3 regions of the Brevibacillus sp. RS1.1 genome follow, and region 3 is predicted to be linked to each of the others. Evidence: riboswitches for the same ligand, from Rfam matches in the RefSeq annotation. Region 3 holds a riboswitch; each other region holds the start of a gene.
What was found. Region 3 has a riboswitch for S-adenosylmethionine ahead of HP570_RS10965 (ABC transporter permease). Riboswitches for the same ligand answer to the same signal wherever they lie in the genome.

Region 1: it holds a riboswitch for S-adenosylmethionine, as region 3 does, so the genes downstream of both, HP570_RS23340 (methionine ABC transporter ATP-binding protein) here and HP570_RS10965 (ABC transporter permease) in region 3, are expected to answer to the same signal.
Region 2: it holds a riboswitch for S-adenosylmethionine, as region 3 does, so the genes downstream of both, HP570_RS18655 (2,3-diketo-5-methylthiopentyl-1-phosphate enolase) here and HP570_RS10965 (ABC transporter permease) in region 3, are expected to answer to the same signal.

Annotation. Positions count from the first base shown of each region.
Region 1 is NZ_JABSVA010000009.1:60,169-64,350, forward strand. It holds gene HP570_RS23330 (MetQ/NlpA family ABC transporter substrate-binding protein) at 1-161, opposite strand, end outside; gene HP570_RS23335 (methionine ABC transporter permease) at 222-887, opposite strand; gene HP570_RS23340 (methionine ABC transporter ATP-binding protein) at 888-1,901, opposite strand; SAM riboswitch class I at 2,002-2,117, opposite strand; gene HP570_RS23345 (Ger(x)C family spore germination protein) at 2,225-3,385, opposite strand; gene HP570_RS23350 (GerAB/ArcD/ProY family transporter) at 3,385-4,182, opposite strand, start outside.
Region 2 is NZ_JABSVA010000005.1:298,920-303,101, reverse strand. It holds gene HP570_RS18665 (methylthioribulose 1-phosphate dehydratase) at 1-558, opposite strand, end outside; gene HP570_RS18660 (2-hydroxy-3-keto-5-methylthiopentenyl-1-phosphate phosphatase) at 562-1,230, opposite strand; gene HP570_RS18655 (2,3-diketo-5-methylthiopentyl-1-phosphate enolase) at 1,227-2,441, opposite strand; SAM riboswitch class I at 2,528-2,704, opposite strand; gene HP570_RS18650 (sigma-70 family RNA polymerase sigma factor) at 2,952-3,353, shown strand; gene HP570_RS18645 (anti-sigma factor) at 3,353-4,182, shown strand, end outside.
Region 3 is NZ_JABSVA010000003.1:89,025-93,206, reverse strand. It holds gene HP570_RS10975 (MBL fold metallo-hydrolase) at 1-1,066, shown strand, start outside; gene HP570_RS10970 (sulfite exporter TauE/SafE family protein) at 1,104-1,898, shown strand; SAM riboswitch class I at 2,021-2,125, shown strand; gene HP570_RS10965 (ABC transporter permease) at 2,235-3,167, shown strand; gene HP570_RS10960 (ABC transporter permease) at 3,172-4,119, shown strand; gene HP570_RS10955 (ABC transporter ATP-binding protein) at 4,133-4,182, shown strand, end outside.

The DNA.
Region 1 (4,182 bases), on a different contig from region 3:
GCATGTGGAACGGGAGAAGCGCCTACCTTCAATGTTACTTCCTGTTTTCCGCCTTGTGCGCCGCCTTCAGCTGGAGCAGGTGCTGTTTCGGTTTTGCCTCCGCAAGCTGCCAAAGAAAATGCCAACACAGTAGAAAGTACAGATACGACTAGCTTTTTCATGAATGATTTCCCCCTTGCATGTATTTCGTTTTATTTTTTGACAATCTATATGGAAAGATCCTATTTACGGCTGAATTTCAGAACCAGACGGTCCCCCAGCGACTGTAAGATCTGTACCATCACCAGCAAAATAACAACAGTCACAACCATAACATCGGTTTGGAAACGCTGATAACCGTATCGGATCGCCAAGTCACCCAAACCACCACCGCCAATTACCCCAGACATTGCTGTGTAGGAGACCAGTGTTACCGTCGTGATCGTAATACCCGCGATTAGACCAGATCTAGACTCTGGCAAAAGGACATTCCAGACGATCTGCCAATTGGAAGCACCCATAGATTGTGCGGCCTCAATCACGCCCTTATCAATCTCACGCAGGGAGGTTTCCACCAAACGTGCGAAAAACGGAGCGGCACCAAATACGAGCGGCGGAATGGCACCCAGTACGCCGAGTGAAGTTCCTACGATCATTTTCGTCACTGGAATCAGCAAGATCATCAGAATAATAAATGGTACCGAGCGCAATACATTGACAACGAATGATGCAATCGTATAAAAAGTGCGGTTTTGCAAAAGCTGTCCGCGAGAAGTCAAAAACAGAATGATGCCCAACGGCAAACCAATCAGGACGGTAAACAGAGTAGAGAAGCCCAGCATCGTGAGGGTGTCCATCGTACCTTCGCCGATTTCAGCCCAATCCACATTTTCGAATGTCCAGTCCATTTATATCACCTCTACTTCCAAGCCACGTTGGCGCAGCGTCTCGATGGTCTTTTGATTCTGTGCGACATCGCCTTCCAGCTCGATCACTAACTGACCATACGGCGTATCTTTCATGCGAGAAATCGTTCCCTGCAAAATACTGAATACCGTACCTGTCTCTTGCATCGTTTGGAACAGGATCGGCTGGTACGTTTTTTCTCCGAGGAAGGTGACACGAGCAATCGTGCGGTTCCCCGAAGCCTTTTCGTGCTCGACCGCTTCGCGCAGCTCTGTAGAATCGGCTACTTGCTCCACGAATTCTTGTGTCGTTGGATGCTTTGGACGAAGGAATACATCCAGTACGTTACCAGACTCAACGATCTTTCCTCCATCAATCACGCCGACACGATCACAAATGGAGCGAATGACGTGCATCTCGTGAGTAATCAACACAATGGTCAAGCCCAGCTTGCGGTTGATGTCCAAGAGCAGAGCCAGAATGGAGTTCGTCGTCTGCGGATCGAGAGCCGATGTCGCTTCGTCGCAGAGCAGCACTTTTGGATCATTCGCGAGCGCACGGGCGATCCCGACACGCTGCTTCTGTCCGCCAGACAGCTGGGAAGGATATTTGTCCTTATGAGCCTCCAAGCCAACCAGCTTCAGCAGCTCGTTTACTTTCTTATCAATCTCTGCCTTCGAACGCTTTGCCAGCTTGAGCGGAAAAGCAACATTTTCGCCGACCGTTGAAGAAGACAGCAAGTTGAAATGCTGAAAAATCATGCCGATTGAGCGGCGCTTTTCTTGCAGCTTCCCTTCATCCAGCTTCGTCAAATCGACGCCGTCCACAATAACTTCCCCCGAAGTTGGACGCTCTAGCAAATTGATGCACCGGATCAACGTACTTTTCCCTGCACCAGAGTGTCCGATAATCCCGTATATTTCGCCTTGCTCTATGGAAAGGTCGATCCCCGTTAACGCTGGGATGGTTTTACCCTGTACTTGATAGCTTTTATGCAAATGACGCAGTTGGATCAACGCATCCACCTCCCGACCATAATCTTGATAAAAATATAAAAACCCCTTTTTCACAAACGAAAAAGGGGCTGCAACGCAATGTATACGTTCGCATCCACCCTTCTCATCTGTACAAGATCCAAAAATCCTGTAGGAATTGGCACCGCGACGTTCATTCGAAAATGAACCGGCTGCCGGGCTTCATAGGGCCTGTCCCTCCGCCTCTCTTGATAAGAAAGATATCTACGTATATTATGTTCGTTTTTTGTATTTCTTGATGATACAAAACGGATTATATCCTTTTTGAAAATATCACGTCAATAGTAATAGCAGGAAAAAGTTTTTTAATCCATGACGCCGTTGCGGATGATGGTTGACTTTATGTGAAAGCGAAATGTCGCGTCTTTGAACATCTTTCTCCATTCAGCCTGCGTCATATTTGCCTTCCCTCTGCTATTTGAGCGATACACGATCCCGAAACCAGCGGGATCGACATTGAGGTTCTGCAATTTGTGGACTACTTTCTGCAGTTCTTTTCCGAGCTCTTCTTCCAGTGCATGTTCCATGATTTTCATCAACCTTGCATTCTCTAGCTTCAGTGGGAGGGTTAATTCCAAAATCCGCGCATTTAATCGGATGTGAATATCAAAGATCGGGGGAGATACTTGGGTCAGCTCGATTTTTGAATGGCTGGAAATCGTATCAAAGACAAGCTGCACACGGTCTTTTTTACTTCCGCGATTCTTGGGTACCTCGCCAAAAATATGAGCAGGGACAGAAGTATCGTAGCTGCCAATGCGGAATTTTCCATGCATGAGCTTGATTAAAAAGGCTTCCTTAGGTGTGATCCACCCTACATAATGCTCCCCTTGAAACAATCCGATCCCCTTGATTTGCAGCTCATTTCCCTTTCTTGCAATGAACGGCATGATCGGGTCGATTCCTTTGTCATAATAAGACCGAAAAAACTCATGCATGGTGGAAGACGGAATTTTTTCCCCCTCAATATTTTGCTCAATCATACGGTATAAATAGATTCCGATATTCCCTTCTTCCGAATAGCGATGCGTTAACATATCATATGTTTCGCCTTCAAATAAGCAAAGATAAACCCTGCTGGAAATAGAGGAATCCCGATACAACGTGTCAACGATACTACCAAGTCCACGCTTTGCCAATTTTTCATTGTAGAGTGCGACACGAATTTGCCCACCCAATACTCTTTTATCTGATTGTAAATTTATCCGATCCCGAATTCCCTTACTGGTTTCACCGATGGCTGAAAAAACCTGTATCTTTTCTTTCGCCTCTGGATTAATGGAGGGCATGATTGCTGTCCCCCGAACGTCCCCATCCTTTAACAGATCATAGCCGACAGCCGTGGCAAGTCCTGTCTCATCAAAAATTTGCCGATCTGAACAGCCTGCCAGGAAAAGGACACATGAACACCACAAGGCAAAAAACCGCTTGGATAACTGCATCCAATGTTTTTGGACAGGCAGCATCAGGCACTCTCTCCTTTGCTGGTTGGTTTCATCCTTTGCTTTCGTTGCTTCAGCCAGACCATCAGGTACAAAAAATAGGGGTACACGTAAATAATGTACAGAGTTATATGCGAGTAAATAGTCGTCATCCGACTCATCTGCTGTCTGGAAAGCAACGACAAGGAGGCTACATAGATCACGGGTATAATCCAATACAATGAATGACGTAGATTAAATCCGAACAAGCGCTTGAGACCTCGGGCAGAAGCCCACAAATACAGCATGATATTCGGCAAAATTACGAGAAGCCAAAACGAAATGACAACCAGTTCAAACCTTTCCAGAATAGGGAGGTACACCATCTTTTGCATATTGAGTGTCGCCCAAATCGTTCTCATGAGCTGACCCTGACTAAAAAAGACCAGCGCCACAATCATAACAAGCAAATAGATCAGATACGTCACCAGCACTCCCAACTGTACACTTTTGTGTACCTTCTCTTTATTTTGTACATAAGGATAGGCAACGTAGAGAATCTCAAAGCCGGCACTGGTCAAAGACATGGCAATCATTCCATTGAACAGGTTTTCTAGGCTGGTGTCCATGATAGGAAACAAATATTCCCACCTGGCAAATTTCAAGGGAAAATATAACTCAAATATCATCCACATCGTGACCATAACGGAAAAAAACGCATAGCCTGCGATGACTCTTATCCCCCCTACGACTGTGTAAAACGCTAGAAACAGGATGATTCCTGACAGAACCCACGTTGGTAAATTCGGAAACATCCAGGTTTGGACAACTTCAATGTAGGT
Region 2 (4,182 bases), on a different contig from region 3:
CTCGAAGTCATTGCCGCCCCACGTGTAGATACCGTGGTTACGGATGAGTACGCCGGGAACTTCTGGTGTGATTACTTTTTCAATGGCGGCAGCCAAGGTCGGAATATCGGCAAAGTTCTCAACAATCGGAACAGTAATGCGCGCGTTTTCTTCCCAGATTCCGAGTCCCTTAATCAGCTCTTGTCCTTGAATGGAGAAAGCTCGTTGTCCAAAGTACAGCTCGGAAATGAGATTATTCCATACGGTATGGACGTGGAAGCAAGCCCCTGCCTTCGGAAACGTTTTGTAGACGACGGCGTGGATGAGCGTTTCTGCGGACGGCTTGAGAGCAGTTTCATCCACCGGACGAGAGTCTTGATCCACAACCAGGTAATCTTCGGGGGACAGCTTGGTTTTGTCTTTGCCGCTTGCCGTTACAGCAAATTGCAAGGGATCGTTTTGTATTTTAATAGAGAGATTGCCACTGGTGCCGGGAAACCAGTCCCGGCGGGCAAATGTCAGCTTGGCGTCATCCAGACGGCGAAAGGCATCCAGACGTTGTTCGAGTGTTGCAGTCATGAATTAGACGACCTCCTGTTGGACTTGCTGTAAAATGCGAATCACATCGTGGAACGTGGCAAACTTGCTATGCGGCAATTGCAGCTCTTCTGCCTTGTCAGCAAGGAAGGAACGGGCAATCACATAATCAGCGATTTTGGCTCCAGCCAAATCAGTGATGGAGTCGCCGATGACGATGCGGAAATGGGTTGCTGGATCGTAACGGCGGATGATGGTCGTCTTGCACATGCCGCAGCCGTTCGTGCAATGTTCATCGCAAGCGTTTGGCCACGTAATGGTGATGCGTTCTCCGCTGAAATCACTGCCATTGCAGTAGATCGGAACATCGGCAAGATCGAAGGGTGCTAGGATAGGCTCCAGGAAAAAGTCGATGCCGCCACTCGTGATCAACAGCTCGATGCCTTCTGCGCGGCAATAGCTCACGAATTCAGCAAATCCCGGGCGAATGGTCGCTTCATGGACAATAAAATCAATAATGTCCTGGCGCAAGGAGGAGGGCAAGAGCTGAAACAGCTTGCCAACCCCTTCCTGAACGCTTATTTTTTGCGAAAGGATTTGCTCCGTCAAGGCTTCCCACTCAGGGGGAGCGAACTTGCGGACAATCGCTACAATGTTGTCTTTTTCGGTAATCGTACCGTCGAAATCGCAGAACAGGACGAGCTTCTTACTCATCGTGCGCCACCCCACTTTTCCAGGGCGATCGCCAGTTCTTGTGATTCTGAGGAGGCTTCTTCCAATGTTCGGCCTGCGGTGACTGCATCAATCGCAGCAACGAATGCTTTCGCTCCTGCGGTTGCTCCACCGGGATGACCGTGGATTCCGCCTCCTGCATTGACGATTTGATCGAGTCCGAAGTCTTGATACAGCTGTGGAACCAGCCCCGGATGAATGCCGGCAGACGGAACCGGGAAAGAACGGCGTACACCATTCAGTGGGTCTGTCAAATGCTTCGCGAGCTGCAACGCTTCTGTTTTGTCCAGAGCGACATTGCCATATGGGGATGGGAAAAGCACCAAATCCGCCCCAGCTACACGCATCAACGTACCGAGTAAAAGCGGGGTGGCGATGCCGTAGTCAGGTGATGGATAGTATGCGCCTGCCAATGCTGGATGCGCCATGATCGGTACGTGTACATCAGGATCGGCTGCCAAACGGTGCAGGGCATCGAAGCCAAAGGCCAGCACGTTGAACAAAAGGCAGTCAGCCCCCGCCTCTACCGCACGCTTCGCTTTTTCGTTCAGCTCATGCACAGGTCCAGTCAGGTTGGCTGCATAGAGGACGGGCTTGCCAGTTTCGGCTTCGGTCTCCTGTGCGATCTGCTTGAACGCTTTGATCCGTTCGATAAAAGGAGCGCGGTCATCTGCAAAGAAGATTTCGTCATCTTTCACGAGATCGACTCCGCCCAAGGCTTGTGCTCGGAATTGCGTCTTCAGATCGTCGAAAGGGAGACCCAGGCACGATTTGAAAATGCTCATCAAGAGCGGACGGTTATGTGCCCCTAAACGTTCGCGCAGACCATCAATGCCGAACTTCGGTCCAGGGAAAGCCTGTAGGAATGATTCAGGGAAAACGATGTCGATGAGCTTGATTTTGCCATCCATCGATAGTTTGCCGAATATTCCGGTTAACAAGGATGGAATGTCCGCTGTAAAATTGCGAGTCGGATAGCTAACGGTAATCAGACCACGTGTTTCACCGTTTTCCAGTGTCGCAAGCGGTGTCGCGCTCACAGCTTCACCGAGATACGGCGCTAGCTCAGCTTGCTTGGCAAGCGGCAGGTCTGTCCAGGAACCGACTGTCATGCCGACAGCAATGGCTTGCGCTTTTTTGTTCAAGTCTTTTGCTTGGGTGAGATAGGTGACGAGGATACGTTGTTCACTCATGGTACGCCTAATCCTCCTTGAATTAATAAAAAAAGCCTCCCCATTGAGCGGGGAGGCGGTTGTCGACTATGAAAGCGTCTCGTCTCCTCTCATCTCTCGGGTCAGTAGCCGAAACGAGCCAAAATTGCTCGATCTCGACTCTTATCCGTTGGAATTAGCACCGTTTCGCTATCCAAGGTACGCATGATGAGCGTACGATTCATGGTATAGCGCCGGTTGCCGGGCATCATAGGGCCAGTCCCTCAGCCAGCTCGCGATAAGAGTTATTCGTTTCCCCCATGATATGACGTTCATTGTCAGGAGTCAATCCTTGTTTTTGCAGAGAATGTGCAGCAGATTATTAGAAAAATGAGACGAAGATGAAACTTTTTTACAATTCCTTCGTGGTAAGGGGTGAAAGGGTGTGAACGGCTTGGGAAAGTAGGTCTGGAGGATGTGTACCAGCTGCATGTAAACGATATTTACCGCTATCTTTTCCGGCTGACACGAGATTAGAGGCTGGCAGAGGATTTGACACAGGAAACCTTTTGTCGCGCCTTCTCTTCCTTGGACGACTACCGTGGGGAAAAAGTACGGCCCTGGCTGTTCAAGGTGGCCTATCACGCTTTCGTGGATGTTTATCGCAAGAAGACAAAACAACGCTTTGCGTTTGTGGAAGCCCTGCCGGAGCGATGTGATCAATCGGCGGTTGATCCGGCAGAGCATGTCGTGAACAAAGAGCTGTGGGAAGTGGCCCATGACTACTTGGAGCAACTTCCGGAAAAGCAGAGACAGGTCATTTTATTGTCCGCCATGCAGTTTTCCTACGCGGAAATGGCAGAGGTACTCGGAATCGAGCTGGCAGACGTCAAGCGCTCCTTGTTTCGGGGACGACAAAAGATGCGGCAGTTGTGGAGGGAGGAAAGCAAGTGATGAACACGGACGAGAATCAACGTGAGCAAAGGCTGCTTGCTTATTTGCGTGGAGAAATGACGGCAGAGGATTCGAAACAATTCGAGGAAGAAATAGCCGCTGACGAAGAGTACGCACAGCGATTGGAAAGGCTTTTGTTGGGGGAAGAAACAGAAGAGGACAACGCGAAAACCAAACAGTCTGAAACACTGTCAGCTGAAAAACAGCGTGCCATTGTTCGCCGGGGGAAATGGAAAAATCGGTTGTCCAACGCAGGATTCACCATAGGGCTTCCCTTTCTGGCCGGTGTTGTGTTGCTGATTCTGAATGGCTGGGTGGGGTCGCTGATGCATGAAGATCTGTTCCGCGTTGCAAAGTCGATGGTCAATTTTACTCAACCAGGTGTGAGAGTGGGGGGGAGTGGTTCACAGGTCGGATTGCTGTACGGAAACATCAGCATGGAACTAAGCGAGCGGGTTGGGGGAGAGGAAAAGAATGCGGGTCGTTTTGAGAGTACGAATGTGCTGTGGAATGTGAATGCCAAGCCGCAATGGACGAACGGGGTCAGGGAGCAAAAGTTGTTTTTCCGTTATCCGGCAGAGGAGGAAACGGAGGATACCATGTCTCTCACCTCAGCTGCCTGGACGACAATGGAGAAGCTGCCCGAAGGAACGGTTTCGCAGCTTGCGATATCTTTTGACCACTTTCTGACGTACCAGGAGTATTATAAGCTGGTTACCCGCCATGTTACCTCTTCAGGTCAAGATACAGTCTGGCTTGCAATAGATACAGGGGTAGAGCTCAAGCAAGCTGAAAGCGGAGATGTGCTTTTTGGTTCCGGGGAAGTGTG
Region 3 (4,182 bases):
TGGCCATACGCCTGAGAGTATCTCCTTCCTTTTGACAGACCTTGGAGGGAATGCAGATCGCCCTATTGGGATCTTCACGGGAGATTTCGTCTTTGTCGGCGATATCGGCAGACCGGACTTGCTCGAAAAAGCAGCGGGAATGAAGGGGACGTCCGAGTTAGGTGCAAGAGCCATGTTCCAGTCCCTCCAAAAATTCAAGCAACTGCCGGATTATATGCAGGTATGGCCAGCCCATGGCGCAGGAAGTGCTTGCGGGAAAGCACTGGGGGCCGTGCCGTCTTCTACCGTTGGCTATGAAAAGCTCTTTAACTGGGCGATGTCACACACGAGTGAAGAGGAATTCGTTCAGGCGCTCCTGGATGGACAACCAGAGCCGCCAACGTATTTTGCGGTGATGAAACGCGTGAATAAGGAAGGCCCTGCCTTGCTCAAGGAGCTTCCTGTTGTTCAAGAGTTCAACTCGCTAGAAGCGGTAAAGGAATCACTGGAAAACGGACAGATGATCGATACGCGAACTTTCCAGAAATTTGCGAAGGGGCATCTGGCGGGAACACTTCACATTCCCCTCAACAAGTCATTTGCCAACTGGGCAGGCTGGATTGTCGATTACGATCGCCCCGTTCACATCCTGACCACCCCAGATGCGCTGGACGAGATTTTGCAAGCCTTGCATGCTGTAGGGATTGATCATGTCACAGGCTTTATCGACAGCACCAAGCTAATGGAAAGGGAAGTGTCTTCGCTCGAGACAATTGAAGAGGTAACACCGCTAGAGATTGCAGAGCGCGTGGAAAAGAGAGAGGTTCACGTAGTAGATGTACGTAATCTGGCTGAGTGGAAGGAAGGACACATTCCAGATGCACAGCACATCATGCTTGGTTCACTCGCCATGCGGCTAGATGAGATTCCTCACGATAAACCGCTTCTCGTACAATGCCGTTCCGGTGCCCGATCTGCCATTGGCGCAAGCATTCTTAAAGCAAACGGATTCAAGGATGTAATGAATTTGAGCGGCGGTATCTTACAATGGCAAATAGACGGCTTGACAGTAGTACAACGAGGATAAAACGAAATCAAAGCGAGTCGCTGCAAAGGGTGAGCCTATGACTATCGACCTAGTGATCACACTGTTTGTTATCGGTTTCGTGGGATCGTTCATTTCTGGTCTCGTTGGAATCGGGGGCTCCATCATCAAGTATCCGATGCTTCTGTACATTCCGCCCGCCCTTGGATTCGTTGCTTACACAGCTCACGAAGTATCCGGAATAAGTGCCGTCCAAGTATTTTTTGCCACCCTAGCCGCTGTTTGGACTCTGCGCAAAGATAAGCTTATTCATTACCAGCTCGTTGTGTACATGGGAAGTGCCATTATTGTCGGGAGCTTGCTTGGAGGATATGGAGGGAAATTTCTTTCGGCAAATGCCGTCAATATCGTTTACGCCATCTTGGCCACGATTGCTGTAATCTTGATGTTCCTGCCAAAAAAGCGAGTGGACGAACGGGAACAGACGACAGAGGTTATCTTTCATAAACCAACAGCTGTCTTATCTGCTTTGATGGTCGGAGGTGCCTCCGGAATTGTCGGGGCAGCGGGCGCTTTTATTTTGGTTCCCATCATGTTGATCATCCTCAAGATACCGACAAGAGTTGCGATTGCGTCCTCTCTTGCCATCACTTTTCTATCTTCCATTGGATCGACGATAGGGAAATGGATGGCAGGGGACATATTGCTGTGGCCATCCGTGATCATGGTAATCGCCAGCATCATGGCAGCGCCGCTCGGTACGAAGGTCAGCAAATGTTTGGGCACGCGGATTCTCCAATCCATTCTTGCCTTGTTGATCCTAGCCACCACGATTAAGATTTGGGCTGACATCCTCCTATTCATACGTGTATGAAGATTTACTTTTTTTACAAACAAAATAAAGAAAAATCAATTGTCATGGAACAGCATTGACATATCCGAGTAAAATGATAAGATAAAAAAGAATTTTACAATGAAATTAAATTTCATAGAACATTCTTATCGAGAGTGGTGGAGGGACTGGCCCGATGAAACCCGGCAACCTTGGTCTGATTGACCTTACGGTGCTAATTCCTGCGGAGTTATTCTGCGAGATGAGAAGGTGGGAAACGTGCAATCGCCCCTCTTCTTTTCGGAGAGGGGTTTTCTATATTTATAATCCATAGTATTCATATCATTTTACTATGTATAGTTCAAAGGAGGAAACAACGTGCTTTATTATGCAGTCAAGCGTGGCTTTCTCATGATCGTTACGCTGTGGATGATTGTCACGGTAACGTTCGTGACCATGCACTTGATTCCAGGTGATCCATTCGCATCAGATGCCAAAATGCTTCCAGAAGAAGTGGTGAAGAACATGCGAGCGGAGTACAACCTGGATCAGCCAATCACGGTACAATACCTGCTTTATCTAAAAGGATTGCTGCAATTTGACTTGGGGCCCTCTATCCAGTCCAAAACGAGGGATGTGAACACACTGATTGCAGAGGGATTTCCCGCATCGGCTGTTCTGGGACTCCAGTCGTTTGCGGTCGCACTGGCAGGTGGAATCACACTGGGAATCGTAGCGGCACTCTATCACAATCGAACCTTGGATTTCTTGTCTATGTTTGCTGCCATCATCGGGATCTCCGTCCCCAGTTTTATTCTCGCGCCACTGTTGATCAAGTACTTAGCGGTCAAATGGGAGCTTTTACCCGTCGCTGCATGGGGGAGCTGGGAGCACTCGATTCTTCCAACACTTGCGCTCGCTATCGGTCCGCTCGCCATTATCGCCCGTTTTGTACGAGCCAGCATGCTTGAGGTTTGGCAACAGGAATACATAAGCACGGCAGAGGCCAAAGGGCTTGGCACCTTTTCCATTGTCGTTAGACACGGGATGCGCAATGCCATCCTGCCTGTTCTTACCTTTATCGGTCCGTTGTTTGCCAACCTGATGACCGGAACCTTTGTGGTGGAAAAGATTTTCGCCATTCCCGGGCTCGGAAAATATTTCGTGGAAAGCATTTTTAACCGCGATTATCCCGTTATTTTGGGAACGACAGTGTTTTACAGCTTTGTGCTCATTTTTACTTTGTACATCATCGACCTGCTGTATCGGGTGATTGACCCGCGCATCAGATTAACGAGTGGAGGGAAGTAGCGTTATGGCCAATCAGGCAACACAACTGGATTCCCTGTTTCGACCAGTCGACCGAAACCGGCTATCCGAGGAAATTCGGGAGCGTCCGAGTCTTGGGTATTGGCAGGAGGTTTTGCAACGGGTATCCAGTAACAAGCTGGCAATGCTCGGGTTCTTTCTGCTCGCAGCAGTGGTGACCCTCTCAATCATCGGTCCGCTGCTCGTTCCCCACAGCCCACATGAACAGTCTTTGACGAAAGGAAATCTGCCACTGTCGGGCGAGCACTGGTTTGGAACCGATGACTTGGGGCGGGACATGTGGGCACGTACCTGGGCAGGCGGACAAATCTCTTTGTTTATTGGTGTGGCGGCAGCAGCCATCGACCTCGTGATTGGTGTATGCATCGGCGGGATATCCGGTTACATGGCAGGGAGGAACAAACTGGGCGACCGTGTAGACAACATCCTGATGCGATTGGCCGAAATTCTGTACAGCATTCCGTATCTGCTGGTGGTAATCCTGCTGATGGTGGTTCTGGAGCCTGGCCTCACAACGATCATTATTGCCCTTTCGCTAACTGGCTGGGTGGGGATGGCCCGCCTGGTCAGAGGACAAATCATGCAGATCAAGCGGCAAGAGTTTGTGCTGGCCGCAGAAAAGCTGGGCACCTCTCATACCAAAATCATCATCAAACATCTGCTGCCGAATACGATCGGCGTCATCATCGTCAACCTGACCTTTACGATTCCGCACGCGATTTTCGCCGAATCATTTCTCAGCTTTCTTGGGCTGGGTGTGCAAGCGCCAATAGCCAGCTGGGGAACCATGGCCAACGACGCGCTGGCGGTTATGCTGAGCGGACAGTGGTGGCGACTGTTTTTTCCGGGATTCATGATTTCGCTTACGATGTTCGCTTGCAATGCACTCGGGGACGGTTTGCAGGATGCACTGGACCCACGGATCAGGAAATGAGGGGGAGTACATCATGAAGCCTTTATTGGAAGTAGATCAGCTACGTGTCTCCTTTCGCACGTA